DNA from 2 places in the Streptomyces sp. NPDC059256 genome. Region 2 is predicted to be linked to the other one. Evidence: riboswitches for the same ligand, from Rfam matches in the RefSeq annotation. Region 2 holds a riboswitch; the other holds the start of a gene.
The links. Region 2 has a riboswitch for S-adenosylmethionine ahead of thrC (threonine synthase). Riboswitches for the same ligand answer to the same signal wherever they lie in the genome.
Positions count from the first base shown of each region.

Region 1: another riboswitch for S-adenosylmethionine. It lies ahead of ACFXJL_RS14180 (aminotransferase class V-fold PLP-dependent enzyme); the one in region 2 lies ahead of thrC (threonine synthase).

Region 1 is NZ_JBHYZO010000005.1:49,213-63,474, forward strand. It holds gene ctaD (cytochrome c oxidase subunit I) at 1-812, shown strand, start outside; gene ACFXJL_RS14140 (cytochrome c oxidase subunit 4) at 809-1,207, shown strand; gene ACFXJL_RS14145 (Ig-like domain-containing protein) at 1,328-2,575, shown strand; gene ACFXJL_RS14150 (hypothetical protein) at 2,710-3,111, opposite strand; gene ACFXJL_RS14155 (heme-copper oxidase subunit III) at 3,320-3,937, shown strand; gene ACFXJL_RS14160 (c-type cytochrome) at 4,027-4,839, shown strand; gene ACFXJL_RS14165 (Rieske 2Fe-2S domain-containing protein) at 4,836-5,915, shown strand; gene ACFXJL_RS14170 (cytochrome bc complex cytochrome b subunit) at 5,912-7,552, shown strand; gene trpD (anthranilate phosphoribosyltransferase) at 7,680-8,744, shown strand; SAM riboswitch class IV at 8,889-9,006, shown strand; gene ACFXJL_RS14180 (aminotransferase class V-fold PLP-dependent enzyme) at 9,209-10,621, shown strand; gene ACFXJL_RS14185 (glycerate kinase) at 10,564-11,787, opposite strand; gene ACFXJL_RS14190 (SLC13 family permease) at 11,823-13,235, opposite strand; gene ACFXJL_RS14195 (response regulator transcription factor) at 13,480-14,142, opposite strand; gene ACFXJL_RS14200 (ATP-binding protein) at 14,139-14,262, opposite strand, start outside.
Region 2 is NZ_JBHYZO010000004.1:112,708-126,969, reverse strand. It holds gene ACFXJL_RS12070 (alpha/beta fold hydrolase) at 1-543, opposite strand, end outside; gene ACFXJL_RS12065 (alpha/beta fold hydrolase) at 1,053-2,648, opposite strand; gene groL (chaperonin GroEL) at 3,068-4,690, opposite strand; gene ACFXJL_RS12055 (cold-shock protein) at 5,488-5,691, opposite strand; gene ACFXJL_RS12050 (MoaD/ThiS family protein) at 6,128-6,403, opposite strand; gene thrC (threonine synthase) at 6,430-7,713, opposite strand; SAM riboswitch class I at 7,731-7,943, opposite strand; gene ACFXJL_RS12040 (glucosyl-3-phosphoglycerate synthase) at 8,111-9,055, shown strand; gene ACFXJL_RS12035 (hypothetical protein) at 9,094-9,291, shown strand; gene ACFXJL_RS12030 (trehalose-6-phosphate synthase) at 10,297-11,706, shown strand; gene otsB (trehalose-phosphatase) at 11,716-12,564, opposite strand; gene ACFXJL_RS12020 (DUF3263 domain-containing protein) at 12,574-12,831, opposite strand; gene ACFXJL_RS12015 (extracellular solute-binding protein) at 12,944-14,218, opposite strand.

The DNA of each region.
Region 1 (14,262 bases), on a different contig from region 2:
GTCTTTCGGTGACGGTGTGGGCGCACCACATGTACGTCACGGGCGGTGTGCTCCTACCGTTCTTCTCCTTCATGACCTTCCTGATCGCGGTACCGACCGGTGTGAAGTTCTTCAACTGGATCGGCACCATGTGGAAGGGGTCGCTGTCCTTCGAGACACCGATGCTCTGGACGATCGGCTTCCTGATCACCTTCACCTTCGGTGGTCTGACCGGTGTCATCCTGGCCTCGCCCCCGATGGACTTCCACGTCTCCGACTCGTACTTCGTCGTAGCGCACTTCCACTACGTCGTCTTCGGCACCGTGGTCTTCGCGATGTTCGCCGGGTTCCACTTCTGGTGGCCGAAGTTCACGGGCAAGATGCTCGACGAGCGGCTTGGAAAGATCACTTTCTGGACCCTGTTCATCGGATTCCACGGAACGTTCCTGGTGCAGCACTGGCTGGGTACGGAAGGTATGCCGCGGCGTTATGCGGACTATCTCGACGCCGACGGTTTCACCGCTCTGAACACCATCTCCACGATCAGTTCATTCGTGCTCGGCGCTTCGGTCCTTCCGTTCATCTACAACGTCTGGAAGACCGCCAAGTTCGGCAAGAAGATCGAGGTCGACGACCCGTGGGGCTACGGACGTTCGCTGGAATGGGCTACTTCCTGCCCGCCCCCGCGGCACAACTTCCTCACGCTTCCGCGCATCCGCTCCGAATCTCCGGCCTTCGATCTGCACCACCCGGAGATCGCGCTGGTCGACCAGCTCGAAAACCGTGGTGAAGTCGACCAGGCCATCACCGATGGAAGGGAGGCCGCCAAGTGAAGATCCAGGGAAAGATGTTCCTCTGGCTGAGCGTCTTCATCCTCGCCGTGGCCATCCTCTACGGCGTGTGGTCGAAGGAGCCTGCCGGTACGACGGCGCTCTTCCTGGCGTTCGGTCTGAGCGTCATGATCGGCTACTACCTGGCGTTCACGGCCCGGCGTGTGGACGCCATGGCCCAGGACGACAAGGAAGCCGACATCTCGGATGAGGCCGGCGAGGTCGGGTTCTTCTCCCCGCACAGCTGGCAGCCGCTCTCGCTGGCCATCGGTGGAGCGCTCGCGTTCCTCGGTGTGGCGGTCGGCTGGTGGCTGCTCTACTTCTCGGTCCCGATCATCCTCGTCGGCCTCTTCGGCTGGGTGTTCGAGTACTACCGCGGTGAGAGCCAGAACCAGTAACACAGCGTCAGCGCATCAAGGCCGGGCCCGGCTTTCCCGTCACTCGAACGGGGAAGCCGGGCCCGCCCATTTGGAGGTGTTCGGCGCGCCGTGGTGGACGGGCCTTCATAGCGTGTGGTTATGAACCAGACGCCCCGCATCCGCACGACCCTCCGCTGCACCCTCCTGGTCGTCTCCCTGGGGGCGGTCGCGATCGCGTGTGGCTTCTCTGACCCGAGCCCGCTCACCGGAAAGCCCTTCGACGCGGCCGAGCAGATCACGTTCAACACACCCGCGGACAGCCGCAAGGCGAATCCCGACAAGCCCCTTGAGATCGACGTCAAGGGGGACGAGGGCCGGATCACGGACGTGACCGTCATCGATGACTCGGGCCATCACCTCGCCGGGGAACTGTCCGCCGACGGCAGCCGCTGGCGCTCCACGGGGGCGCTGTCGGCAGGGGTGAAGTACACCGCCCGCGTGGCCACGGAGGACTCCGAGGGCGCACCGGGCAGTCGTACGCTCTCCTTTGAGACATCACCCGCACAGCGCAAGCTGACGGTCGCCTTCGGACCCGAGGCGGGCACCTATGGCGTGGGCCAGCCCATCACCGCCGAGTTGAGCCTTCCGGTCAAGGACAAGACCGCCCGGGCGGTCATCGAACGGGCGCTCAAGATTGACTCAAAGCCGGCCGTCGACGGCGCCTGGCACTGGGTCGACGACCGAAAGCTCCACTTTCGGCCCAAGGAGTACTGGCCGGCCGGGACCAGTGTCACCGCCGCCAGCAACCTCCAGGGCGTGAAGGTCGCCAACAGTCTGTACGGCGGCGCGTCCAAGGCCCTGAAGATCTCCATCGGAGACCGCATCGAGGCCATCACCGACGCCTCGTCGCACCACATGACCGTCAAGCGCAACGGAGAAGTGATCAACACCATTCCGGTGACCACGGGCAAGCCCGGGTTCTCCACCCGCAACGGCGTCAAGGTCGTGCTCGGCAAGGAGTACTTCGTCCGGATGCGGGGCACGAGCGTCGGGATCTACGGCGACGAGGGGTACGACCTGCCCGTGTACTACGCCACTCGGGTCACATGGAGCGGTGAGTACGTGCACGCCGCGCCGTGGTCGGTCGGCTCGCACGGATACGCCAACGTCAGCCACGGCTGCACCGGAATGTCGACGGGCAACGCGGCCTGGTTCTACGAGACCGTCCGCGAGGGCGACATCGTCCAGGTCGTCAACAGCTACGGCGACGACATGGACCCGTTCGGCAATGGATTCGGGGACTGGAACCTGTCCTGGGCCGATTGGCGGCAGGGCAGCGCCCTGGCGGCCGGGACCCCGGACGGCAGCAATCCCGTCGACGCTGCCCGACTGCGGCCCCAAGTCTAGGTCTAGCTAGGTCTCAGCCCCAGGTCGGGGGCAGGGCAGATGGGCGGGCGGCGTCGCCTTCGCGACCCGCCCCGGCCCGATCTCCCCGGTGGGTCCGATGCCTTCCGGGGTCACCAGGGGCCCCAGAAGGGCACTCACGCCTCTACTGCGAGCCTCTCACGCAGAAGTGAGGCCAGTGCACTCGCGAAGTCCACGGGGTCCACAGGCAGCGTCACAGCCGCTTCCGCGCGACTCCAGGTCGCCAGCCAGGCGTCCTGCGGTCGGCCGATGAGGACCAGCACCGGCGGGCAGTCGAAGATCTCGTCCTTGATCTGCCGGCACACGCCCATGCCGCCCGCCGGCACGGTCTCGCCGTCCAGCACGCAGACGTCGATCCCGCCCTGGTCAAGCCGCTTGAGGACGGCCGGCAGGGTTGCGCATTCGATGAACTCAACCGGGGGAACATCGGCCGCGGGCCTGCGCCCTGCGGCCAGCCGCACCTGTTCGCGGGTGTTGGCGTCATCGCTGTAGACCAGCACGGTGGCGGTCGGCTGCATCGTTCCTCCGCGTCGCTTGGATCGGGCTGTGGGGGCCGTCGCCGAACCCCTCGTTGGATCAGGTACCGATGGGCCGGATCGTACTCGCTCCAACTCCGCGCAAACAGCGGTTCGGACACTGCGGCGATCGGCCGTTCGGGCAGCACAGCGGGTACTGACACACCGAACGGCACCCCCCGGAGTGAGGGCGGGATAAGCGACCGACATAATGTCGGTCGTGGCGACAGCAACGACAGTAGAAACCGGGCACGCGCACCCGTCGGTCAATCGGCCGAACCTCACCAGCGTCGGAACCATCATCTGGTTGAGTTCCGAGCTGATGTTCTTCGCGGCCCTCTTCGCGATGTACTTCACCTTGCGCTCGGTAACGGGTGCCGAGTTCTGGTCCGAGAAGGCCGACCTTCTGAACTTCCCGTTCTCGGCGACGAACACCACGATCCTGGTGCTCTCTTCTCTCACTTGCCAGCTCGGCGTATTCGCCGCCGAGCGCGGAGACGTGAAGAAGCTGCGCAGCTGGTTCGTGATCACGTTCATCATGGGCGCGATCTTCGTCGGCGGTCAGGTGTACGAATACACCGAACTGGTCCAGCACGGGCTTTCGCTCTCGTCGGACCCGTACGGCTCGGTGTTCTACCTGACCACCGGCTTCCACGGACTGCATGTGACGGGCGGACTGATCGCCTTCCTGCTGGTCCTGGGCCGTACCTATGCGGCCAGGAGATTCACCCATGAGCAGGCAACCGCCGCCATCGTCGTGTCCTACTACTGGCACTTCGTCGATGTCGTCTGGATCGGCCTCTTCGCCACGATCTACTTGATCAAGTAACGGCGCGGGCGACACTGCCGGACGCAGAAGCCCGAAGCAGACACAGTCCAGAAGCATCGACGCAGAAAATCCTGACACCGGGGTAATCCGTGAAAAAGCTCTCCGCACGACGACGCCATCCGCTGGCGGCGGTCGTCGTCCTACTCCTCGCGCTGGCGGCCACCGGGGGGCTGTACGCCGCGTTCGCACCTGCGGACAAGGCGCAGGCCGATCAAACCTCCCAGTCCCTCGCCATCGAGGAGGGCAAGAAGCTCTACACCGTTGGCTGCGCCAGCTGCCACGGAACCGGCGGTCAGGGCACCACTGACGGTCCGACCCTCGTCGGTGTCGGTTCCGCCGCCGTCGACTTCCAGGTCGCGACCGGCCGTATGCCGGCCCAGCAGCCCGGCGCGCAGGTGCCGAAGAAGAAGAACATCTACACGCAGGCCCAGATCGACCAGCTGGCCGCGTACGTTGCTTCCTTCGGTGCCGGTCCGATCACACCCACCGAGAAGCAGTACAGCGCCAAGGGTGCTGACATCGCCAACGGTGGCGACCTGTTCCGCACCAACTGCGCCCAGTGCCACAACTTCACTGGCAAGGGCGGCGCGCTGACCGACGGCAAGTACGCCCCCACCTTGGAGGGGGTGAGCGCCAAGCACATCTACGAGGCCATGCAGACCGGCCCGCAGAACATGCCTTCCTTCCCCGACGGGGTGATGCCGGAGAAGGAGAAGCAGGACATCATCGCTTACGTCGAGGCCATGAACGACCCCAACAAGTCGTCCAGCCCCGGCGGTCTCTCGCTGGGTGGGCTCGGGCCCGTCAGCGAGGGCCTGTTCGCCTGGGTCTTCGGACTGGGTGCGTTGATCGCAGTTGCCGTCTGGGTCGCGGCCCACACCGCTAAGGCCAAGAAGTCATGAGTAGCCAAGACATTCCAGAAGAGAACCTGCCGCAAGAGCAGGGCGCTGCGCACGGCGCGGCGGGGCACGGGAACACCGCCGTGGCCCAGCGCGCGGACGACAATCCGTTCGCCGATCCGGGGCTGCCGGCCCACAAGCCGCGCATACAGGACATCGACGAGAGGGCCGCCAAGCGGTCCGAGCGCGCGGTGGCCCTGATGTTCACGCTCTCGATGCTCTCGACCATCGCCTTCATCGCGTGCTTCGTGATCTTCCCCGTGGACAAGCTCGTCTACATCTGGCCCTTCGGCCGGGTGAGCGCGCTGAACTTCTCGCTCGGCCTCACGCTCGGTGGCGCCCTCTTCTTCATCGGCGCGGGCGCGGTCCACTGGGCCCGCACCCTGATGTCCGATCAGGAAGTCGCCGACGAGCGTCACCCGATCGCAGCGTCCCCCGAGGTCAAGGCCCAGGTCATGGCCGACTGGGCGGCGGGCAACGAGGAGTCCGGCTTCGGCCGGCGCAAGCTGATCCGCAACACGATGTTCGGTGCGATGGCGCTGGTGCCGCTCTCCGGAGTGGTCCTGCTGCGCGACCTCGGCCCGCTGCCGGAGAAGAAGCTCCGCACCACGCTCTGGGCCAAGGGCAAGCAGCTCATCAACATGAACACGATGGAGCCGCTGCGTCCCGAGGACATCACCGTCGGTTCGCTGGTCTTCGCCATGCCCGAGGGCCTGGAGATGGACGACCACGAATTCCAGAAGGAGATCGCCAAGGCGGCCCTGATGATCGTCCGGATCCGTCCTGACGACATCAAGGACAAGCGCGAGCTTGAGTGGTCGCACGAGGGCATCGTCGCCTTCTCGAAGATCTGTACGCACGTCGGCTGCCCGATCAGCCTCTACGAGCAGCAGACCCACCACGTGCTCTGCCCGTGCCACCAGTCCACCTTCGACCTCTCCGACGGAGCCCGTGTCATCTTCGGCCCCGCCGGTCACGCCCTCCCGCAGCTGCGGATCGGTGTGAACACCGAGGGCAATCTCGAAGCACTCGGCGACTTCGCGGAGCCGGTCGGACCTTCCTTCTGGGAGCGCGGATGAGCACTACGACAGAGTCCAAGGGCGCTGACAACCAGCGCAAGGCCCCGGCCGGCGAGCGCGTCGCCGACTGGGCGGACGGCCGGCTCGGGATCTACTCCCTGGCCAAGGCCAACATGCGCAAGATCTTCCCGGACCACTGGTCCTTCATGCTCGGTGAGATCTGCCTCTACAGCTTCATCATCATCATCCTCACGGGTGTGTACCTGACGCTGTTCTTCCACCCGTCGATGAACGAGGTGGTCTACCACGGCAGCTACGTGCCCATGCAGGGCGTGCGGATGTCGGAGGCGTACGCCTCCACGCTGGACATCAGCTTCGACGTCCGCGGCGGTCTGCTGATCCGGCAGATCCACCACTGGGCCGCGCTGATCTTCATCGCCGCGATGATGGTCCACATGATGCGCGTCTTCTTCACGGGCGCGTACCGCAAGCCGCGCGAGATCAACTGGCTGTTCGGCTTCCTGCTGCTCGTCCTCGGCATGTTCACCGGTTTCACCGGTTACTCGCTCCCGGACGACCTGCTCTCCGGCACCGGTGTCCGCTTCACCCAGGGCGCGATCCTGTCCGTACCGGTCGTCGGTACGTACATCTCGATGTTCCTGTTCGGCGGGGAGTTCCCAGGCCACGACTTCGTGGCCCGGTTCTACTCGATCCACATCCTGCTACTGCCGGGCATCATGCTCGGACTGCTCGTGGGCCACTTGATCCTGGTCGTCTACCACAAGCACACCCAGTACGCGGGTCCCGGCCGGACCGAGAAGAACGTCGTCGGCATGCCGCTGCTGCCCGTCTACATGGCGAAGGCCGGAGGCTTCTTCTTCCTGGTCTTCGGTGTGATCGCGGCCATCTCCGCGATTGCGACGCTCAACCCGATCTGGGCGCTCGGCCCGTACCGCACCGATCAGGTCTCCACCGGAGCCCAGCCGGACTGGTACATGGGCTTCGCCGAGGGACTGGTCCGAGTGATGCCTGGCTGGGAGATCAACGCCTGGGGTCACACCCTGGCACTCGGTGTGATGGTTCCGCTGTTGGTCTTCCCGCTGGTGCTGGGAGCGATCGCGGTCTATCCGTTCATCGAGTCGTGGGTCACCGGCGACAAGCGCGAGCACCACATCCTGGACCGCCCGCGCAACACCCCGACCCGTACCGGCTTCGGTGTGGCGTGGCTGACCGCGTACTTCATCATGCTCATCGGTGGCGGCAACGACATCGTGGCCACGCACTTCAACCTGTCGATCAACACGATCACCTGGTTCGTCCGCATCTTCTTCTTCGTCGGACCGGTCCTCGCCTTCATCGCCACGAAGCGCATCTGCCTCGGTCTCCAGCGTCGCGACCGCGACAAGGTGCTGCACGGTCGCGAGACCGGCATCATCAAGCGGCTGCCGCACGGTGAGTTCATCGAGGTGCACGAGCCGCTCAGCCAGGGCCAGCTGTACACGCTCACCTCGCACGAGCAGTACCAGCCGCTGGACGCCGGCCCCACGGTCGACGAGAACGGTGTCGAGCGCAAGGTCGGCCCGACCCAGCGGATCAAGGTCAGCCTCAGCAAGGGCTTCTACGGCGAGGGGAACCAGATCCCGAAGCCGACCACAGAGGAGTACAAGGAGATCACGAGCGGCCACGGCCACCACTGATCATCCGTAGCACTCGCTGATCGCCACAGCAGGAGCCCCGTCCAATGATTGGACGGGGCTCTTTGCCGTCCCCGGCGCTGGATAGGGTGGGTCGTATCCATTCAGCCTGTGGACCCTGGAGCGGACCATGAACGTTGTGACCCCGGTTGGCGGCGACAGCGTGGCGGACCTCTCCTGGCCCGTCGTGCTGAACGCCCTCCTCGACAACCGTGACCTCAGTGCCCGTGCCACCGCCTGGGCCATGGACCGCATCCTCAGCGGCGAGGCTACCAATGTGCAGATCGCCGGCCTCGCGGTCGCCCTGCGGGCCAAGGGCGAGACCGTCGAGGAGATCTCCGGTCTCGTGCGGACCATGTACGAGCACGCCCATCTCATCGAAGTGCCCGGCCCGTGCGTCGACATCGTCGGCACCGGGGGTGACGGCGCCAAGACGGTGAACATCTCCACCATGTCCGCGATCGTGGTCGCGGGCGCCGGTGTGAAGGTCGTCAAGCACGGCAATCGCGCCGCTTCGAGCGCCTCCGGCGCCTCGGACGTGCTGGAGAAGCTCGGCGTGAACCTGGAGCTGACCCCGCAGCGGGTCGCCGAGGTGGCCGAGGAAGCGGGCATCACGTTCTGCTTCGCGGTGAAGTTCCATCCGGCGCTGCGCCACGTGGGCGTCGCCCGCAAGGAACTCGGCATCCGAACCGTCTTCAACTTCCTGGGGCCGTTGACCAACCCCGCCCGTGTGATGGCCCAGGCGACCGGGGTCGCGGACGCCCGGATGGCCCCGATCATGGCGGGCGTGCTCGCGGAGCGCGGTTCCTCGGCGCTGGTGTTCCGGGGGGACGACGGTCTCGACGAACTGACGACGACCGCCACCTCGCACGTCTGGGTGGTCCGGGACGGAACGGTCCGCGAGGAGCGGTTCGACCCGCGGGACATCGGCATCGACCTGGTGCCGGTGGAGGCCCTGCGCGGTGCGGACGCCTCGTACAACGCCGATGTGGCGCGCCGGTTGCTGGGCGGTGAGAAGGGGCCGGTGCGGGACGCGGTCCTGTTGAACTCGGCCGCTGCGCTGGTGGCCCAGTCACCGTCGGACGGCACGCTCAACGATCAGTTGGCGGCCGGCCTCGCCCGGGCCGCCGAGGCCATCGACTCAGGGGCCGCCCTCGCCGCGTTGGAGCGCTGGGTGGCCGCCAGCAACGCCTGAAGCCGTGCGCCTCCGGCGGTCGTGTCATGGGGAGATGGCCCCGACACGACCGCCGGCGTACGCCCCGGGCAACCTCCCAGCATGGTGCGTCCGGAATGCGGAACGGGTTGCGGTATCGCGACGCACTGGCATACCGTCTCCTCAGGTCATGAGTGACAGCGATTACGGCCCCGGCCCGCTGTCCGGCAACCCTCCGTCCGTGGCGGGGTGCCCCGGGTGAAGACCAGGCCGTGGGCAGCGAGGCCCGTGGCAAGCGCGGACCCCTGCGAACCCTGGGGTCCTGGTCCTCAAGGGAGCAGTCTCGTGAGCAAGCGAATGCGATAGGGCTCTTCGCCCCTCCTTCAGTACACCTCCACGCGGACATCCCGCGTGCTCTGAGGCAATCCCCGTACAGCGAGGCTCTCTTGCCCTGCCCGCGTACGGGTCATGAAGACACGCCGCCTGTCACCCCGGGAGATTCCGTCATGTCCGCACGCCCGAGCACTTCCGCACGCCCGAACACCACCGCCACCTCCGCTGCGGACACCGATCCCGCCTGTGCAGCCCCGCTCCCCGTGCTCGGCCGGGACGTGACCGTCCCCCTCGTCACCGGGGGCGAAGTCACCTACGCCGCGCTCGACTACGCCGCCAGCGCACCCGCCCTCCAGCGCGTCTGGGACGATGTCGCCGCCTACGCGCCGTACTACGGCAGCGTCCACCGCGGTGCCGGTTACCTCTCCCAACTCTCCACCGACCTGTTCGAGAACAGCCGCCGCACGGTGGCGGAGTTCCTCGACTGCCGCAGCGCCGACCAGGTCGTGTTCACCCGCTCCACCACGGACTCGCTCAACCTCCTCGCCGCCTGCCTGCCCGCCGACTGCCAGGTCTTCGTCTTCGAGACCGAGCACCACGCCTCGCTGCTTCCGTGGCAGGGCGCGCAGGTCACCTACCTCAACGCGCCCCGCACCCCCGACGAGGCCGTCGCCACCCTGGAGCGGGCACTCGCCGACCGCGATCCGTACGGCCCCGCGCTGGTCTGCGTCACCGGAGCGTCCAATGTGACCGGTGAGCTCTGGCCGGTACGCGAACTGACCGCAGCCGCCCACGCCCACGGTGCCCGGATCGTCCTCGACGCCGCCCAACTCGCACCCCACCACCGTGTCTCCGTGAGCGAACTGGACGTCGACTGGGTCGCCTTCTCGGGCCACAAGCTCTACGCGCCCTTCGGTTCGGGCGTCCTCGCAGGTCGTGCCGACTGGCTCCAGGACGCCGAGCCCTACCTCGCGGGCGGCGGCGCCTCCCGTCAGGTCGCCCGCCGCGCCGACGGAGGCGTGGACGTCGAATGGCACACCACGGCCGCCCGCCACGAAGCCGGCTCGCCGAACGTGATCGGTGTCTACGCCATCGCCTCCGCCTGCAAGGCCCTGAGCGAAGAGGGCTTCGACCGGCTCGTCGCCCGTGAGCAGCGCCTCGTCGCCACGGTCCGCGCGGGTCTCGCCGAGGTGCCCGAGGTCAAGGTGCTCTCCCTGTTCGGGGACGAGGCTCCGCGGGTCGGTGTGATCTCCTTCGTCGTCCGGGGCTGGAACAGCTCCCACTTCGCCGCCGCGCTCTCCGCCGAGTACGGCATCGGAGTACGCGACGGGCTCTTCTGCGCTCATCCGCTGGTCCGCACCCTGTTGGGCAGCACCCCGCAGGAGCCGGGTGAGTGCGGCGCACCGGACGAGACCCCCGGCTCGCTCAACGCGATCCGGGTCAGCTTCGGCGCCGGCACCCCTGACGAGCACGTGGAGCGCTTCGTCGGTGCCGTCAAGGAACTCGTTCGTGACGGCGCCCGCTGGAACTACCGGACCGAGGACGGTCGGTGCGTCCCCGACAGGACCACGGCCCCCTCCGTCTGACGATCGTCACCCGCTGACAGGCGGGTTCCGATCAGTACCATCCGCAGGGCGCGCTCGGTGGCGTCGGTGAGGAATTCACCGCCGCGGCCGAGCGCCTCCGTCAGACTGACCGGCGCGGGCAGGATGGAGCCGTACGCGTCCACGCCCACCGAACGCACGTGGTGCGCGCCCTCGCCGATCGTGCCGGCGAGCGCGAGCACCTCACGCCCGTACCGCTTGGCCCGCCTGGCTACCTCCGCGGGCACCTTGCCGCGCGGGGTCTGATGGTCCAGTGCGCCCTCGGCGGTGATCACCAGATCGGCCCGGGCCAGTCGCTCGTCGAGGTCGAGTTGGTCGAGGAGCACGTCGAAGCGGGGCAGCAGTCGGGCCCCGAGGGCGGCGAGTCCGGCGCCGAGCCCGCCGGACGCTCCGGTCCCGGGTCCGCCGAAGAGATCGTCCCGGACCTGGAAGTCACGGGTGAGGACGGTCGCCCAGTGCTCCAGTCCCGCCGAGAGCTGTTCGACCTGTGCGGGGGTGGAGCCCTTCTGCGGACCGAAGACCCGGGCGACCCCGCGTTCCCCGCAGAGCACGTTGAAGGGGTTGCAGGCGACTCGGATCTCGGTGGCGGCCAGTCGCGGATCGAGCGCCGAGGTGTCGATCCGGTCCAGCCGCGCCAGCTCCCGGCCGCCGAGCGGGAGTTCGCGGCCGTCGACGTCGAGCAGTCGTGCTCCCAGGGCCTGGAGCGCGCCCGCGCCGCCGTCGCAGGTGCCGGAGTCCCCACAGCCGACGAGGATGCGGCGGGCGCCCGTGTCGAGTGCCGCCCGGATCAGCTCCCCGACGCCGTAGGTGGTGGTGGCCCCCGGGTCGCGCAGGTCCCGCGGCACCAGGGAGAGCCCGGCGACGGCCGCCATCTCCACCACGGCCGTCGCCTCCCCGTCTCCGAGCAGGGCGAAGTGCGTACCGATCCGATCGCCCGTGGGCCCGGTGGCGGTCAGCCGCACCAGCCGCCCGCCCGACGAGGAGGCCAACGCCTCCGCGGTGCCCTCGCCCCCGTCGACCAGCGGTATCAGATCGATCTCCGCATGGGGGACGACGCGGCGCACGCCTGCTGCGATCGCCCGCGCGGCGGACTGGGCGGAGAGGGATTCCTTGAAGCCGCTCGGGGCGACGGCGAATCGGATCAACACGGTGGGCACTCCTTGAGGGTGAGGGCGAGGGTGTGTCAGCGGACCGGCACGCCGAGGAGCGGCCAGACGGCGACGGCGAAGAGCAGTACGAGGGCCGCGGTCATCGGTGCCAGCACGGCGGACATCCGGAGCAGGTCGCGGGGGGTGTAGGTGGGGACGCCGGGGATCTCGGCGAAGAGGGTCACCGGCTTGGCCGAAGCGGGCAGGGTGTGGCAGAAGCCGGCCGCGGCGGTGGAGGCGAGGGCCGCGGCCACCGGATTGACGCCGGCTCCGACCGCGGCGGCGACCACGAGCGGCACCAGGACCGACGACCGGGCCGAGCGCGACTGGAGGACCAGATGCGCGAGGGTGGACACGGCGACCACGACGGCGAGGAACAGCCACGGCGGCAGATCCAGGGGCACCCCGGACACCAGCCACTTCGCGGCCCCGGAGTCGGCGAGCGCCAGCCCCATGGCCATGGTCGCGGCCATGAAGAGCAGCAGGGCCCACGGCACCGTCTTCAGGGCGTCCTTGAGCCGTACGGTGCCCAGGGCCGGTGAGGCCGCGACGATCGCGCCGATCAGGGCGACGACGGCGGGCGGCACCCGGTGGAGCGGCTCGCTGCACCACAGGACGACGACGGTGGCCAGCAGGACGGCGCAGCGGGTTTCGGCCGCCTCCCACGGGCCCGTGACGGGCCGGTCGCTGTGTTCCTGGATCTCGGCGGGGGTGATGTGCACCGGGCCCTTGCGGTCGGCGCGGCGGGTCGTGGTGAACAGGACCACTTCGGCCGCCAGATGGGAGGAGACGACGGCCAGCGGCAGTCCGAGCAGCAGCCATTCGGTGAAGCCGATGCGTTCCCCCGCGGCCTCCCACAGCACGGACACGGTGATGAGGTGGGCGCCCGCGCCGATCAGGGTGGCCACGGCGGAGAGCAGGATGACGGTGGGGAACAGGAGCGCCAACATGACCACCAGGCGCTTCCGGTCCTGGAGTGCCTTGGCGAGCGCGAGGAAGACGGGCATGGCGAGCGCGGCCCGTCCGGAAGTGGCAGGTACGGCGAACGCCGTGACGACGAGGGCCGCGGTCGTCAGATGCACCAACTGCCGTACGCTGCGGGCCCCTCCGACGAGGAACGCGGCTGCCCGCCCGGCGAGCCCGGTCCTGGCCACGGCGGCGGCCAGGACGAAGGCGCAGATCAGCAGCCAGACCGTGTCGTCTCCCAGGGTGCCGAAGAGGGCGTCGCTGGAGATCACGCCGGTCGCGGTGAGCGCGAGACCGGCCCCGAGGGCGATGTAGGTGTCGTCGATCGGGGTGCCGATCCAGGCGCAGGTCGCCAGGGCGAACACGGCGAGCGTGATGCGGGCGTCGCCGCTCAACTCCGGGAAGTTGCCGGGCACGACGAGCAGTGCGCAGATGCTCAGGGCCACGCAGAGGGTTGCCGCTTGGCGCAGGTTCAAGGTCACGTCATCGAGACTCCGCCTGCGTGGTGAGCGCTTCATGAGCCCTTCATGAAAGGAACTTCACGGAGCGGGGATCAGAGGAATGCGCAGGTCAGAGGGGATTGAGTGAAACTCGGTGTCCATGGTCCGGGTGGGGCCGGGGCGCGGGGGATCGCTGTGGGTGGTGGCCCGCGGGAGGGCGACGGCAGCGCGCAAGGGCACCCCGCCGCTCAGGGGTGCCCGATGGGTTCGTGCGCCGGTGCGCGTGTTATTCCGGCAGTCGGTATCCCATGCCGCGTACGGTCTCCACCCGGTCGGCGCCGAGCTTCTTGCGCAGCGCGCGGACGTAGACGTCCACGATGTTGGAGCCCGGGTCGAAGTCGTAGCCCCAGACGTGGGACAGGATCTGTTCCCGGGACAGGACCTGTCCGGGGTGCCGGAGGAAGAGTTCCAGCAGTACGAACTCACGGGCGGTCAGATCCACCGTCCGCTCACCCGAACGCGCCCTGCGGGTGCGCAGGTCGAGGGTGAGTTCGCCGTTGCGCAGCACCGTCACCTCGGGGGCCCTGGCCGCGGTGCGCAGCCGGAGTCGGACCCGGGCCAGGAGCTCTTCGAACCGGAACGGTTTGGTCATCCAGTCGTCCGCGCCGCCTTCGAGTCCGGCCACGGTGTCGCGTACGGAGTCCCTCGCGGTGAGCACGATGACCGGCACGGAAACCCGGGCCTCGCGTAGTTGGCGCAGTACGGTGAACCCGTCCTTGCCGGGCAGCCCGATGTCCAGGATGACCAGGTCGAAGCCGCCGGTGATCGCGTAGTCGTAGGCGGCTTCTCCGTCGCCGACGGCGCTCGTGGTGAATCCATTGGCCCGCAGGCCCTTTTCGACGAAGGACGCGATGCGCTCCTCGTCCTCGACGATGAGGATGCGGTTCACCGGACGGCCTCCTTCAAGTCCTTCACTTCTCTCGGTTCGTGGAGCACGAGGACGAAGGTCGCCCCGCCGCCTTCGGTGGTACGCAGTTCGACGCGTCCGCCGTGGCCTTCCGCTATGGCC
Region 2 (14,262 bases):
GCGCATGCGGTCGCTGGACTCGGTGCGGCACTTGCTCGCGATGGTGCGCGCCCATGCCACCTGCTGGGAGAACGCCTTCTCGCGGAAGGGCCTGAGCCACTTCCGCTCGTCCTCGGTGGTGCGGCAGCTCAAGGGGGAACTCTGGCCGACGCCCCGCGGGTCGAAGCCGATCAGGTCGTACCGGTCGGTGACCGACTTGGGCATGGCGGCCGTCATCTGGAGCGGCATCCCCAACCCACCGGCACCGGGCCCACCGGGGTTGAGCAGCAGTACTCCACGGCGCTTGACCGGGTCTCCCGCGGTAAGCCGCGATATCTCCAGATCGATCGCCCTGCCGCCGGGCGTCTGGTAGTCGAGCGGCACTTCGATCGTCGCGCACTGGAAGTCGGGAGTGGTGTCGGCACAGGACTGCCACACCGGGGTCTGGCGGATGTACCGGTCCAGCGCGCTGGCCGCACTGGCCGGTTCCACGGAGTAGAGCGCAGGGGCGAGCGTCGCGAGCACGGTGACCGCGATCAGTGGCACCAGCCGCTGTGCACGCATGGAGAGTCCTTCCGATCTCGGCCCGGCGAATGGGCTGACATGACTTTGCCGTGCCGGACCGCCCGACGGAAAGCCCCACTTGTGTGTGCCAGCGGCATGCACCGGGCTCCACAGAGCTGTCCGACTCGCCCCACCGTGGTACCGGATTCCCCCCGCACGCATCCGACTCCACCGACAGACCACGCCTTTTACCGGAAACCGCCCACTGTTCGGACGGACCGTCAGGAGTTCAGCCGGCCCCTGGCGGCGGATGGCGAAACGGACCTGTGAGCTTTCCCACCCTCGGGGCCGGTGTGATTTCGTACACCTTCGCTGCCGATGGTCGGGTCCGGGCAACGTTACGGCCACTCATGCCGCTTCTTCGCCTGCCCGACGCCTCTTCTGCCGATGGTGTCGCTCGTAGCGAACCCTCTGCCGATGGTCCGCTCGAACCAACCCCTTCCCCGGCGCCCGGCCCTGCGGATCACGAGCGCCGGGGAGGAGGTCCTCAGAAGCGGGGGAGAAGGTCCTCAGAAGCGGTTGGGCAGTTGGGGCAGCGGGATCGGGCTGGTGCGCGGACCGGAGGTGCGCGGCGACCCGCTCGCCTGGCAACTGACGTTCTTCGCGGGCAGCTTGCCGGTGTTGAGGTAGGTGTTGGTGATGCTGTCGGCACAGAAGTTGAGGCCCCCGTAGACGCCGTGTCCTTCGCCGCCCTTGACCGTGAGCAGCTTGGACCCCTTCAGCGCCCGGTGCAGACCGAGAGCGGAGGAGAGCGGGGTCTGCGGGTCCCACTCGTTCTGGAGGATCAGCGCGGGCACCTTGTTGTCGACCACGGTCACGGGCTCGACTGACTTGTTCCAGAAGGCGCACGGCTTGATGTTGGAGGCGAAGTCGCCGAACAGCGGATAGCGGGCCTTGTCGCGGATCGCGTCCTTGCGGTACTGCTCGGTGTCCCGGGGCCAGGCGGCGGAGTTGTCGTTGCACACGACCGTCCAGAACGCCGAATCGAGGTTGTCCAGCGTGGCGAAGTCGCCCGAGGCGGCGGGGGTGCCCGAGAGAGCGGGGGTGCCCGATGCAGCAAGGTGGCGCGACGGCGCGAGGTTGCCCGACATCGCGAACGAGCGGGGTGCCTCGGTCGGCGCGGTGCTGCGCTTGCCCGATGTGGCCTTGCCCGCCGCGGCCTTCTTGAGGTCCGAGACCATCCTGCTGGCCGTGTCCACGAAGAAGAACACATGGCGCCCGGCGCGGATGGCGTCACCGCTCAGGACTTCACCATCGATCTTGATGGGCTTCTTGTCGGCCCGGGCCACCAGGTCCCAGTAGGTCTTGCTGACCTTGGCCGGAGTGTCGCCGAGCCGATAGGTGGTGTGGCGCTTGGCCGCCCACTCGGTCCACCGCTTGAACGCCGGCTCCGTACCCTCTGCCCACACCTGGATCATCCCGCGCCAGGCCAGCTTCGGGTCCACTGCGCTGTCGAGGACGAACCGGTCCGCCCGGCTGGGAAACATCTGGCTGTAGACGGCGCCGAGATAGGTGCCGTACGAGTAGCCCAGGTAGGAGATCTTCTTCTCGCCGAGGGCGGCACGGATGACGTCCATGTCCCGGGCGGTGTTGCGCGTGGTGAAGTGCGGGAGCTTGTCGCCCACCTTCTTGCGGCACTTGTCCGCGATCCCGCGCGCCCAGGAGACGTCCTTGTTGTACGTGGCCGCCTTGTAGGGGCGCGGCCACTCCAAGTCCTTGTCGGTGAGACCGCAACTGACGGGCGAACTGTGGTTCACACCCCGTGGGTCGAAGCCGATCAGGTCGTACCGGTCGCGCACCGACTTGGGCAGCATCTGCATCATGTCGTAGGGCATGTAGAGGCCGGAGCCACCAGGGCCGCCCGGATTGAAGAACAGCACTCCGCGACGTTTGGCCGCGGTACTGGTCTTCATCCGAGATATCGCCACCTCGGTCTTCTTGCCGGTCGGCTTCTTGTAGTCCAGGGGCACCTTGATCTTGGCGCACTGGAGGGTGGCCGGAAGATCGGGAACGCACCGCTTCCACTTGAGCTTCTGCTGCGTGTACTGGGCCAGCGGCTGAGCGGCTGCGGGTGTTGCGGCGAGACCGGGGGCGAGTGTCGCCATGACGCTCACGGCGAGCAGGGGCACCAGTCGTCGTCTTTGCACGTGGGGATTCCTTCCGGCATATGCAGGGGACATGACGACACTGCCGTGCGGGACGACCCGCGGAATCCATCGCTCAGATGGCTTTGAATCCACCTGTGGTCGGACAACCGATCGACGCTCTCCTCCTAGGGCTGTAGAGAAGGAACAGCCCGTTCCGAGGGAGGAATTGAACGAGGGCACCGGAGAAGTCCCCTCGGCCGGCCTGGGGTTCCCCTGAGCGGGCACACCCGGCCCCATGCAGACACCCGGGCCCACAGGGCACCCGGCCCCATGCAGACACGCGGATACTCAGACCCGCAGACATGCCGAAGGGCGGCACCCCCTGGGAGTTGGGGTACCGCCCTTCGTACGTACCGGGCTACCGATCCTCAGAAGGATCAGAAGTCCATGTCACCGCCGGGCATGCCACCGGGAGCACCGGCGGACGCCTTCTCGGGCTTGTCAGCGATGACAGCCTCGGTGGTGAGGAACAGCGCGGCGATCGACGCGGCGTTCTGAAGCGCCGAGCGGGTCACCTTCGCCGGGTCGAGGATGCCCTCGGCGATCATGTCCACGTACTCACCGGTCGCGGCGTTGAGACCGTGACCCGGGGTGAGGTTGCGAACCTTCTCGACGACGACGCCACCCTCAAGGCCGGCGTTGACGGCGATCTGCTTCAGCGGGGCCTCCAGGGCGAGCCGCACGGCGTTGGCGCCGGTCGCCTCGTCACCTTCGAGGTCCAGCTTCTCGAACACCGAGGTGGCCTGGAGCAGAGCCACGCCGCCACCGGCGACGATGCCCTCCTCGACGGCCGCCTTCGCGTTGCGAACGGCGTCCTCGATGCGGTGCTTGCGCTCCTTGAGCTCGACCTCGGTCGCGGCACCGGCCTTGATGACGGCCACGCCGCCGGCCAGCTTCGCAAGGCGCTCCTGGAGCTTCTCGCGGTCGTAGTCGGAGTCGGAGCCCTCGATCTCGGCACGGATCTGGTTGACCCGACCGGCGACCTGGTCGCTGTCACCGGCACCGTCGACGATGGTGGTCTCGTCCTTGGTGATGACGACCTTGCGGGCGTTGCCCAGGAGGTCGAGACCGGTGTTCTCCAGCTTGAGGCCGACCTCTTCCGAGATGACCGTGCCGCCGGTGAGGATGGCGATGTCGTTCAGCATCGCCTTGCGGCGGTCGCCGAAGCCCGGAGCCTTGACGGCCACGGACTTGAAGACGCCCTTGATCTTGTTGACGAGCAGCGTGGACAGGGCCTCGCCCTCGACGTCCTCGGCGATGATCAGCAGCGGCTTGCCGGACTGCATGACCTTCTCCAGGAGCGGCAGCAGGTCCTTGACGCTGGCGATCTTGGAGTTGACGATCAGGATGTACGGGTCGTCGAGCGACGCCTCCATACGCTCCATGTCGGTGGCGAAGTAAGCCGAGATGTAGCCCTTGTCGAAGCGCATGCCTTCGGTGAGCTCAAGCTCCAGACCGAAGGTCTGGGACTCCTCGACGGTGATGACGCCTTCCTTGCCGACCTTGTCCATGGCCTCGGCGATGAGCTCGCCGATCTGGGTGTCAGCGGCGGAGATGGAGGCGGTCGAAGCGATCTGCTCCTTGGTCTCCACGTCCTTGGCCTGCTCAAGGAGAGCACCGGAGACGGCCTCGACGGCCTTCTCGATACCGCGCTTGAGGGCCATCGGGTTGGCGCCGGCAGCGACGTTGCGCAGCCCCTCGCGCACGAGCGCCTGAGCCAGAACGGTGGCGGTGGTCGTTCCGTCGCCAGCGACGTCATCCGTCTTCTTGGCGACTTCCTTGACCAGCTCGGCGCCGATCTTCTCGTACGGGTCCTCCAGCTCGATCTCCTTGGCGATGGACACACCATCGTTGGTGATCGTGGGCGCGCCCCACTTCTTCTCAAGGACGACGTTACGGCCCTTGGGACCGAGGGTGACCTTGACGGCGTCGGCGAGCTGGTTCATCCCGCGCTCAAGGCCGCGCCGTGCCTCCTCGTCGAACGCGATGATCTTTGCCATGTGAAGTGTCCTCCACGGACTGGGTGGGAAGCTCTGGGGGACCGCGCTGGCGCCCGCGACGGACGGCCTGCCAGCCGGATGGTTTTCTGTACCGTCCGGCTTGCGGGCCTCACCGACCCGGTCCTTCTTTTTGTCACTCTCACCCGGAGAGTGCTAACGCCAATGATTAGCACTCGCCCCCTTCGAGTGCAAGCGCCTTCGAGAGAACCACCCCCCGCGCTACCCCCCCGAAATCAGCCGTGCACGGGGTGCCCTTCGCTGCATGCGCCCTGGTGGTACGGGGTGTCGTGGCGGAGCGCGGGGGGTGTTGAAGCCGTCTTGGACGGGAGTTCCATGACGGCGGCGTGATGGCGTTCGACCGTTCCCCGCACAGTCCGGGCACCGCGCTCCATGACCGACACGGCCGAAATCGAGGGCCTGCGGAGGTCGGCGTGCCTGACCTGAGGGGGCGGCTGGGAGGGGGCACGGCCGGTCCTCGGTGAAGGCACGAGGAGGCAAGTCCGTGAGCGTCATGGGTGCGGGCGGCGGAGGGCTGCCGACGGCGCGCTTCGACGCTCGCGGCCGGGGGTGGGGTGCGGATGCAAAGACCGGTCGACGGGGCACGAGCGGGCCCACCGGTGCGCGGGGCACACAGCGGTGTCCACCCGCGCACATCGGGCCGACCGCTCATCACGGTGCCGGTGTACGGGACGGTGTCCGGGCACGCACATGGGGCCCACACCCCCCGGCGGGATGTGGACCCCATGTACATATAGATGAGCGCGTCGGTGGCCGATCGCGTCGCAGTTGCCGCGGAGTCAGACCGCGAGCTTGACCATGTCCGCCTGCGGACCCTTCTGCCCCTGCGAGATCTCGAACTCGACTCGTTGACCCTCCTCCAGGGTGCGGTAGCCGTCCATCTGAATCGCGCTGTAGTGGACGAAAACATCCGCACCACCGTCGACCGCGATGAAGCCGTAGCCCTTCTCCGCGTTGAACCACTTGACGGTGCCCTGAGCCATGCCTAACTCCCCTATTACTGGCCCTTGCGCAGGACCGCACTTCGCGGACCCGGGTCAGACCTCACCTGATTCGGTTTTCCTCGCCGGAGTGGCGAGGTGACTTCATAGGCGTGCGCCGGAACGCGTCGACCGCGGCTGAATGTATCTGCCCAACTGCCCTCTGCAACAGGTCAATCGGACGACAATTCGCAGGCTCAGCTAACGGGAAATTGATATGAATTCAAGAAATTCCGGGGCAAGTCGGGCCCGACAAAGAAGACTTATGAGACAAATCCCCGAAGCACATTGGCTGTTTCTTATCGGAGCTGGGGCGCATTCTGTTGCTCGACCGACGGGAGCAGCGGAGGGGCCTTCCCCAACTGTATCGCGCTCAACCATGCAGAATTGCCCCCTCCGTTTCTCTCACGGAGGGGGCAATTGAAATGACGTTGCGTAATTAGCCACCGGCCACGGCGGGGATGATGGAGATGCCCGCACCGTCCGGGGTCGCCGTCTCCAGTCCCTGCTCAAAGCGGACGTCGTCATCGTTCACATAGACGTTGACGAAGCGCCGCAGCTTGCCCTGGTCGTCCAGGACGCGCGCAGCGATGCCCGCGTGATTCTTCTCCAGGTCCGCGATCACCTCGGAGAGGGTCGCCCCCTCGGCCGGGACCTCGGACTTGCCGCCCGTGTAGGTGCGCAGAATGGTCGGGATGCGGACGTTGACGCTCATCTTCGGGTCTCCCAGTGATCCGTTGGTCAGTTGGCCAGGCCGGCGGCGCGGAAGGCGTCCAGGCTCGGGCGAATGGTCGCCGAAGGGCCGGTGGTCGGGGCGACGGCGTCCAGGGTCTTGAGGCCGTCACCGGTGTTGAGGACGACCGTAGTGAGCGAGGGGTCGAGCAGGCCGCTGTCGATGAGCTTGCGCGTCACTCCGACGGTCACGCCGCCCGCGGTCTCCGCGAAGATGCCCTCGGTACGGGCCAACAGCTTGATCGCGTCCACGATCTGCTCGTCGTTGACGTCCTCGACGGCACCGCCCGTGCGACGGGCGATGTCCAGGACGTACGGGCCGTCGGCGGGGTTGCCGATCGCCAGGGACTTGGCGATGGTGTCCGGCTTCACCGGGCGCACCACGTCGTGCCCGGCCTTGAAGGCCGCGGACACCGGGGAGCAGCCCTCGGCCTGGGCACCGAAGATCTTGTACGGGCGGTCCTCGACGAGCCCTAGCTTGATCAGCTCCTGGAACCCCTTGTCGATCTTGGTGAGCTGGGAGCCGGAGGCGATCGGGATCACGATCTGGTCGGGCAGCCGCCAGCCGAGCTGCTCGCAGATCTCGTACGCGAGGGTCTTGGAGCCCTCGCCGTAGTACGGGCGGAGGTTGACGTTGACGAAGCCCCAGCCCTCACCGAGCGGGTCACCGATCAGTTCGGAGCAGAAGCGGTTGACGTCGTCGTAGTTGCCCTCGATGCCGACCAGCTCACCGCCGTAGACCGCGGCCATGACGACCTTGCCCTGCTCCAGGTCGTGCGGGATGAAGACGCAGGAGCGCAGCCCGGCGCGAGCCGCCGCAGCGCCGACCGCACCCGCGAGGTTGCCGGTGGAGGAGCAGGACAGTGTGGTGAAGCCGAAGGCGCGAGCGGCCTCCACGGCGATGGCGACGACCCGGTCCTTGAAGGAGTGGGTCGGGTTGCCGGAGTCGTCCTTGATGTGGAGCGAGCCGGTCACACCGAGTTCGCGGGCGAGGTTGTCAGCCTTCACGAGCTTGGTGAAGCCGGGGTTGAGATTGGGCTTGTCCGCCACGTCGGCGGGGACGGGCAGCAGCGGTGCGTACCGCCAGATGCTGTCCGGGCCCGCTTCGATCCGCTTGCGCAGCCCCTCGGGGTCGCCCGTCGGAAGGTCGTAGGCGACTTCCAGCGGCCCGAAGCACGAGGCGCAGGCGAAGATCGGGCCGAGTTCGAAACGCTCGCCGCACTCGCGACAGGAAAGCGCCGCGGCGGGTCCGAGATCGAGCGTGGTGTTGTCTGCGACAGTCTGCACAGCCATGGAGGCGAGGCCCTTTCTCCTCATCTTCCTCATGACGCATTTCGCCATGAGACGGATTTGGCACCTTCCCGAGCCGGGAGCCTCGCGGCGCTGAATCGGCTGCCTCGCACGACGGACAGTGTCCGTACGGAACTGTCTGCGGGTGGCGGCGACTCTTAATGCGACGGAGACCGGCTGGAGGGTTGCCGGGGCTTCAACGGGCCGTATCCCTCTGCCCCTCTGGATGAGCGGTATTCGGTTGTTGATCATGCGGGGCGGTGATCGCTCCGCACCGGTGTACGCATCACCCCGACGTGCGCCGGGCTTCAGCGTTGCTCAAGACTGTAACCGAACGCCCGGACTGTTGAGATAGTCGTCCGAACCGCGAGATGGATCACAAAGTGCAGGAGTGGCGAACGTGCTGGAAGAGGTGGAGCGCTGGCTGACCAGGCGTTCCTGGTCGGCAGCCGACCGCCCGCTGGCCCGGATGATGGCGGCGAAACGCGCATCGGGAACCACCGTCAGTGTGGTCCTTCCCGCCCTGAACGAAGAGGCGACGGTCGGCGAGATCGCGACCGTCATCCGACGTGAATTGATGGAGGCGCTGCCGCTCGTCGACGAGCTGGTGGTGATCGACTCGGGCTCCACGGACCGTACGGCCGAAGTCGCGGCGGCGGCGGGGGCACGCGTGGTGCACCGGGACACGATCCTGCCCCGGATCCCTGCGGTGGCCGGCAAGGGCGAGGTGCTCTGGCGCTCCCTCATGGTGACGCACGGTGACATCGTCTGCTTTGTGGACGCGGACCTCAGGGAGTTCTCGGCGGATTTCGTGTCCGGGATCGTGGGCCCGTTGCTGACCGAGCCCGAGGTGCACTTCGTCAAGGCGATGTACGACCGCCCGCTGGGTGAGCTCGCAGGTCAGGGCGGTCGGGTGACCGAGTTGGTGGCCCGCCCGCTGCTGAATCTGCACTGGCCGGCCCTGGCCGGATTCGTTCAGCCGCTCGGCGGCGAGTACGCGGCACGGCGCTCCCTGCTGGAGCGGCTCCCGTTCCCCGTTGGTTACGGGGTGGAGCTGGGGCTCCTCGTGGACGCACTGCACACGGTCGGGCTCGACAGTCTGGCGCAGGTGGACGTCGGCTCCCGCAAACACCGCCACCAGGACGGCCAGGCACTCGGCCGGATGGCGGCGGCGATCTACCGGACGGCCCAACTTCGGCTTTCCCGAGGTCACTTGGTACGGCCGGCGCTGACGCAGTTCGAACGTGGCGAGAAGGGGTTCGTGCCGCGGACCCATCCGGTGGACACGGAGGAGCGTCCGCCGATGCGCGAGATCGGTGAGTATGCGGCGCGTCGCGCCGCATAGCGATGACTAGCACCACTTCAGTGATGACTATCCTATTTATGAACTTTAGACGTCATGTACTGAGAGGCACCGGAATCTTCGTCATCGTTGTCGCCATCGTGGGTGCCGCCGCCCCCACGAGCCCGGCGAGCAGCCCTGCCACGGAACGCCTCTGGCTTCTGGGCGGGCTGGCATTGAGCCTGACGGCGGCGGGGGTGGTGGCGGTGGCGGCGGCACGGGGGCGGCGCAAGGGGTGAGGGGTCCTAGCTGTTTCCGGGTGGGGCTCGTGCGTGGGTTTCCGCCCTGGGGGGCGGGGGGTTCCGTCCTCAAGCGCCGGACGGGCTGAGGGTGGTCCGGCGCTGCGGGGCCTAGCTGTTACCGGGTGGAGCCCGTGCGTGGGTTTCCGCCCTGGGGGGGCGGAGGGTTCCGTCCTCAAACGCCGGACGGGCTGAGGTGGTCCGGGGCTGCGGGTCCTAGCTGTTTCCGGGTGGGGCTCGTGTGTGGGTTTCCGCCCTGGGGGGCGGGGGGTTCCGTCCTCAAGCGCCGGACGGGCTGAGGTGGTCCGGGTGCGGGGTTTGGGTTGGTGCGGGTGGTGGGGGTGCTTTCGGGCGTGACTCCTCAGCGCCGGCGGCCAGCGGCTGATCCGTCGGTGACAGCCCTGAAGCCGCCGACGCTTCCGGGGACACCCCCTGCGCGCCCCCAATACCGCAACCAGGCACGTCTGCCCCTGGCCGGTCCATAAGTCGGGCTCAGGATGGGCGCTCGGTGGCGCAACTGCCTCCGCCTACCCCCGCCCCGTCCACAAGTCGGGCTCAGGGCGGGCGCTTGGTGGAGTAACCAGGCATGCCTGCCCCCGTCTCCCCCCCATAGGTTCGGCTTCGGGCGCGCCCCAATACCGCAACCAGACACGTCTGCCCCTAGCCCATCCGTAAGTCAGGCTCAGGATGGGTGCCCAGTGGCGCAACTGGTGCTGTTCGCCCCCTCCCCGTCCGCGAGTCGGGCTCATCATGGGCGCCCAGTGACGCAACCAGGCATGCCTGCCCACGGTCCCGTCCGTAGGTTCAGCTATGGATGGGGGGTGGGCCCCGGGCCGTGGATCAAGCTTGGAGCTTGAGGGGGAAGTTCTACGGGTCCAGGTCTGCTTGGCCCCTGGCCCGTGTGGTGGCCAGGGGTGGGGGAGGGATTGAGCCAGTTGTGGTGAGGGGGGACTCTTGAGGGCGAACGCACGTTTGGGGGTTTACGGGACGGGCTAGGTTCGCGACATGGTCTCCGAGCACTCAGCTGCCCAGATCCTCGTCGCGTCGAACCGCGGCCCCATCTCCTACACCGTCCGGGATGACGGGACCCTCGACTCGCGGCGTGGAGGCGGTGGTCTGGTTTCCGGGCTCTCCGCCATCGGATCGGAGGCCGACGCCCTGTGGGTGTGCTCAGCCCTCGGTGACGGTGACCGGGAGGCGGTGCGTCGCGGTGTCGGTGAGCAGGGCGTCCTCATGCTCGACATCGACGCGGACATCCACCACGACGCCTACAACGGCATCGCCAACTCCGTGCTCTGGTTCATCAACCACATGCTCTACCAAACCCCGCTGGAGCCGGTCTTCGACCTGGAGTTCCGGCGGCAGTGGGGTGCGTACGAGCAGTACAACCGCGCCTTTGCGCAGGCCCTCGCCGACCGTGCTGGCGAAGGTGCCGCGGTCCTGGTGCAGGACTACCATCTGGCCCTCGTCCCCGGGATGCTCCGCGCGCTGCGGCCCGATCTCAAGATCGGTCACTTCTCGCACACCCCCTGGGCCCCGGTGGACTACTTCCGGTTGCTGCCCGACGACATCTCCCGTCAGCTGCTGCGCGGGCTGCTGGGCGCCGATCGAACCTGCTTCCTGACCCGCCGTTGGGCAGATGCCTTCGCGCAGTGCTGTACGGAATTGCTGGGAGCAGAGGCGCTCAAGGGCACCGACATCGGAGTGCACGGGCTCGGCGCGGACGCGGAGTTCCTACGCGAGCGGGCGCACCGGCCCGATGTGGACGAGCGTCTGGCCGACCTTCGGCAGCAGATCGGGCCGGAGGGGACGGACCGTCGAACCATCGTGCGCGTCGACCGCACCGAGTTGTCCAAGAACATCGTGCGCGGACTCCTGGCCTACCGGGAGCTGCTGAACACCAGGAGCGAATGGCGCGAGCGCGTGGTGCACGTGGCGTTCGCGTACCCCTCCCGCCAGGACCTGTCGGTCTACCGCGACTACACGGCCGAGGTCCAACGGGTCGCCGATGCGATCAACGCCGAATTCGGAACGGACGGCTGGAACCCGGTCGTCCTGCATGTGAAGGACGACTTCGCACGTTCTCTGGCCGCGTACCGCTTGGCTGACGTGGCGCTGGTCAACCCCATTCGCGATGGCATGAACCTGGTCGCGAAGGAGATCCCGGTGGTGTCGGATGCGGGCTGCGCCCTGGTGCTGTCACGAGAGGCGGGCGCCCATGAGGAGCTCGGCGAGGACGCGATCACGGTCAATCCCTATGACGTGACCGGCACGGCGGAGGCCCTGCACGAGGCGCTGACCATGCCCGCCACCGAGCGCTCCCGCCGCACTGCCCGACTGGCCGCCGCTGCGACGGCGCTGCCGCCGCAGCGGTGGTTCCTCGACCAGTTGGACGCCTTGCGCCAGCAGCGCTGATCGGCGCTGCTACAGGCTCTCCGCCAGGGCGGCGAGGAAGTCGACAACGGCGGCCGGACCCGGAAGGAGGAGGTCTGCCCGTTCGGCCAGTTCGGGGACTTCCGCGCTGCCGCTGCACACGAGCAGTCCGGGCAGGCCGTCCGAGCGGAGCTTCTCCACGGCCGCGAACGCGGGCAGGTCGCCCAGGTCGTCACCGGCGTAGAGGACGGCTTCGGCGTCGACCTCGCGTACGTAGTCGGCGAGAGCGACGCCCTTGTCCATGCCAGGTGGGCGGATCTCCAGCACCATCCGGCCCGGTTCCAGGATCAGACCGTGGCGGGCCGCGAGGGTGGCCAGTGGTTCGCGCAGGGCCTCGAAGGCTCCCTGCGGGTCGCTGGCACGGCGGGTGTGGACCGCCACCGCCTGGCCCTTCTCCTCGATCCAGGTGCCCTGCCAGGCACCGATGCTGTCGAGGAACCCGGGCAGTTCGGATCGTACGGCGGCGACGCCCAGATGTGGTGCGGGTGTGTTCACGGTGCCGGAAACGGCGTCCCAGCGTTCTGATCCGTAGTGCCCGAGGACGACGAGGTGATCGAGGCCCGACACCCCGGCGAAGCCTCCGTAGCGAACGGCGACGCCCGCGGGGCGGCCGGTGACCACGGCGACGGAGGCGACCTTGGGCGCCAGTTGCGCCAGTGCGGGTACGGCGCCCGGGTGGGCGCGTGCGCGCTCGGGGTCGGGAACGATCTCGGCGAGTGTGCCGTCGAAGTCGAGAGCGACGACGGCCTTGTGCGGTCTGGCCAGAAGCGCGGCGAGACCTTCACGGCCCGCGGGCGTCGACGGCGACGGCAGGGAGTGCGCGTGCGGAGAGCTGCCCATGCTCCGACCCTATCGGCGGGCGCGTTGTGCGTCTCTGATCCGGCGCAGGCGATTGACGGTGATCGGGTCGTGGGCGAGTGCCCGCCGATCGTCGAGGAGGGCGTTGAGAAGCTGGTAGTAGCGGGTCGGAGAGATCCCCAGGTCCTCCCTGATGGCCCGTTCCTTGGCGCCGGGCCCAGGCCAGGAGCGGCGCTCCATCGCGAGCACCGCCCGATCGCGCTCGGAGAGCTCGGTGGGACCGGGGGAGGCGGCCTGATCGTCGGTCATACGATCCAACCTATCGGCGGACGCCTCCCCCCGCCCCTCACCCGGTTGCGCCGGGTCGACGGCCCGCTCGATCAGCGCGAAGGACCGAAGGAGCGATGTCGGGGAGGCTCGGCTACTCCCGTTGCTGTGCCTCGCGGGCCTTCTGGGCTATGTGCTCCAGGACCTGACGGGGGCTGCCGCCGGGCTTCACCGCGTTTCCGATGTTCTGCTTGAGCTCCTCGCTGACGGTCGCCCAGGACGTCTTGTCGACCGGGGGCAGCACCGACTCCGGCAGCTCGTCGAGGAACTGCTTCAGGTCCTGGTGATTCGGGTCGGCCTCCATGGCTTCCGACGCGGAAACCGTGACGGGCAGCAGGGCGTTCTGGGCGGCGAAGGCGAGGACGTTCTCGTCGGTGAAGAGGAAGTTGAGGAAGTCGCCTATCTCGGTCTGGTGCCCGTTCTGCTTGAAGCCCATGATCCAGTCGGCCACGCCCATGGTCGACCTCGACCGTCCGACGCGGCTGGGCGTGGTCACCATGCCGACGTCGACGCCGGCGGCCCTGGCGGACTTCATCAAGGAGGGATGGCCGTTGAGCATGCCGACTTCGCCCCGCGTGAAGGCGGCGAACGCCTCCTTGCGGTTCAACTTGCCGGGAGCCACTGGACCGGTGAGCTTCTGGTCGACCAGGTCGGACTTCAGCCACTCAAGGGCTGCCGTGTTGTCCTCGGAGTCAATGTCGTAGACACCGCTGGGGTCGACGTAGCCGTTGCTCCCTGCGCCGAGGAGCCACACCATGGTCTCGGCCTGGGCCTCCTCCGGCCCGAGGGGGAGCGCAATGGGATAGCTGACCTTGGTGTTGGCCTTCAGGAGCTGTGCCGCTTTGCCCAGCTCCTCCCAGGTCTGCGGGGGCTTGACTATGCCTGCCTTCTTGAAGTGCTCCTTGTTGTAGAAGAGCATTCGAGTGGAGGCTGTAAACGGAAGTCCGTAATGCACGCGTCGCTGCTTGCCCGCGGCGACAAGGGGGGCGAGGAAGTTCGATTGGATGGGGATGGAGAGGAGTTCATCGGCGGTGTAGAGCTTGTCACCGGCTGCGTAGTCGGCGTACGCACCGATTTGGGCGATGTCGGGAGCCTCACCAGCCTTGACCAGCTCGGCGACCTTACGATCGATATTGGTCCAGGACTCGATCTGGACTTCCACATTGATGTCGGAGTGCGCTGCTTCGAACTTGTGAACGACGCCGTCCCAGTAAGCACGGCTGCTGTGACCGCCGTTGACGTCGTAGTCAGCGGCGATCAATTTCAGGGTGACCACATCGGCTTCGCCCGATGCGCTACACCCCGCCAAGGCGACCGCCATGCCTAGTGCGGCCGTCGCCGCGGTCAGTCTCAAGAAGTGCCGTTGCACAGCTCTTCCCCCACTATTGGTACTGATGGCTGGATTTACTCCGG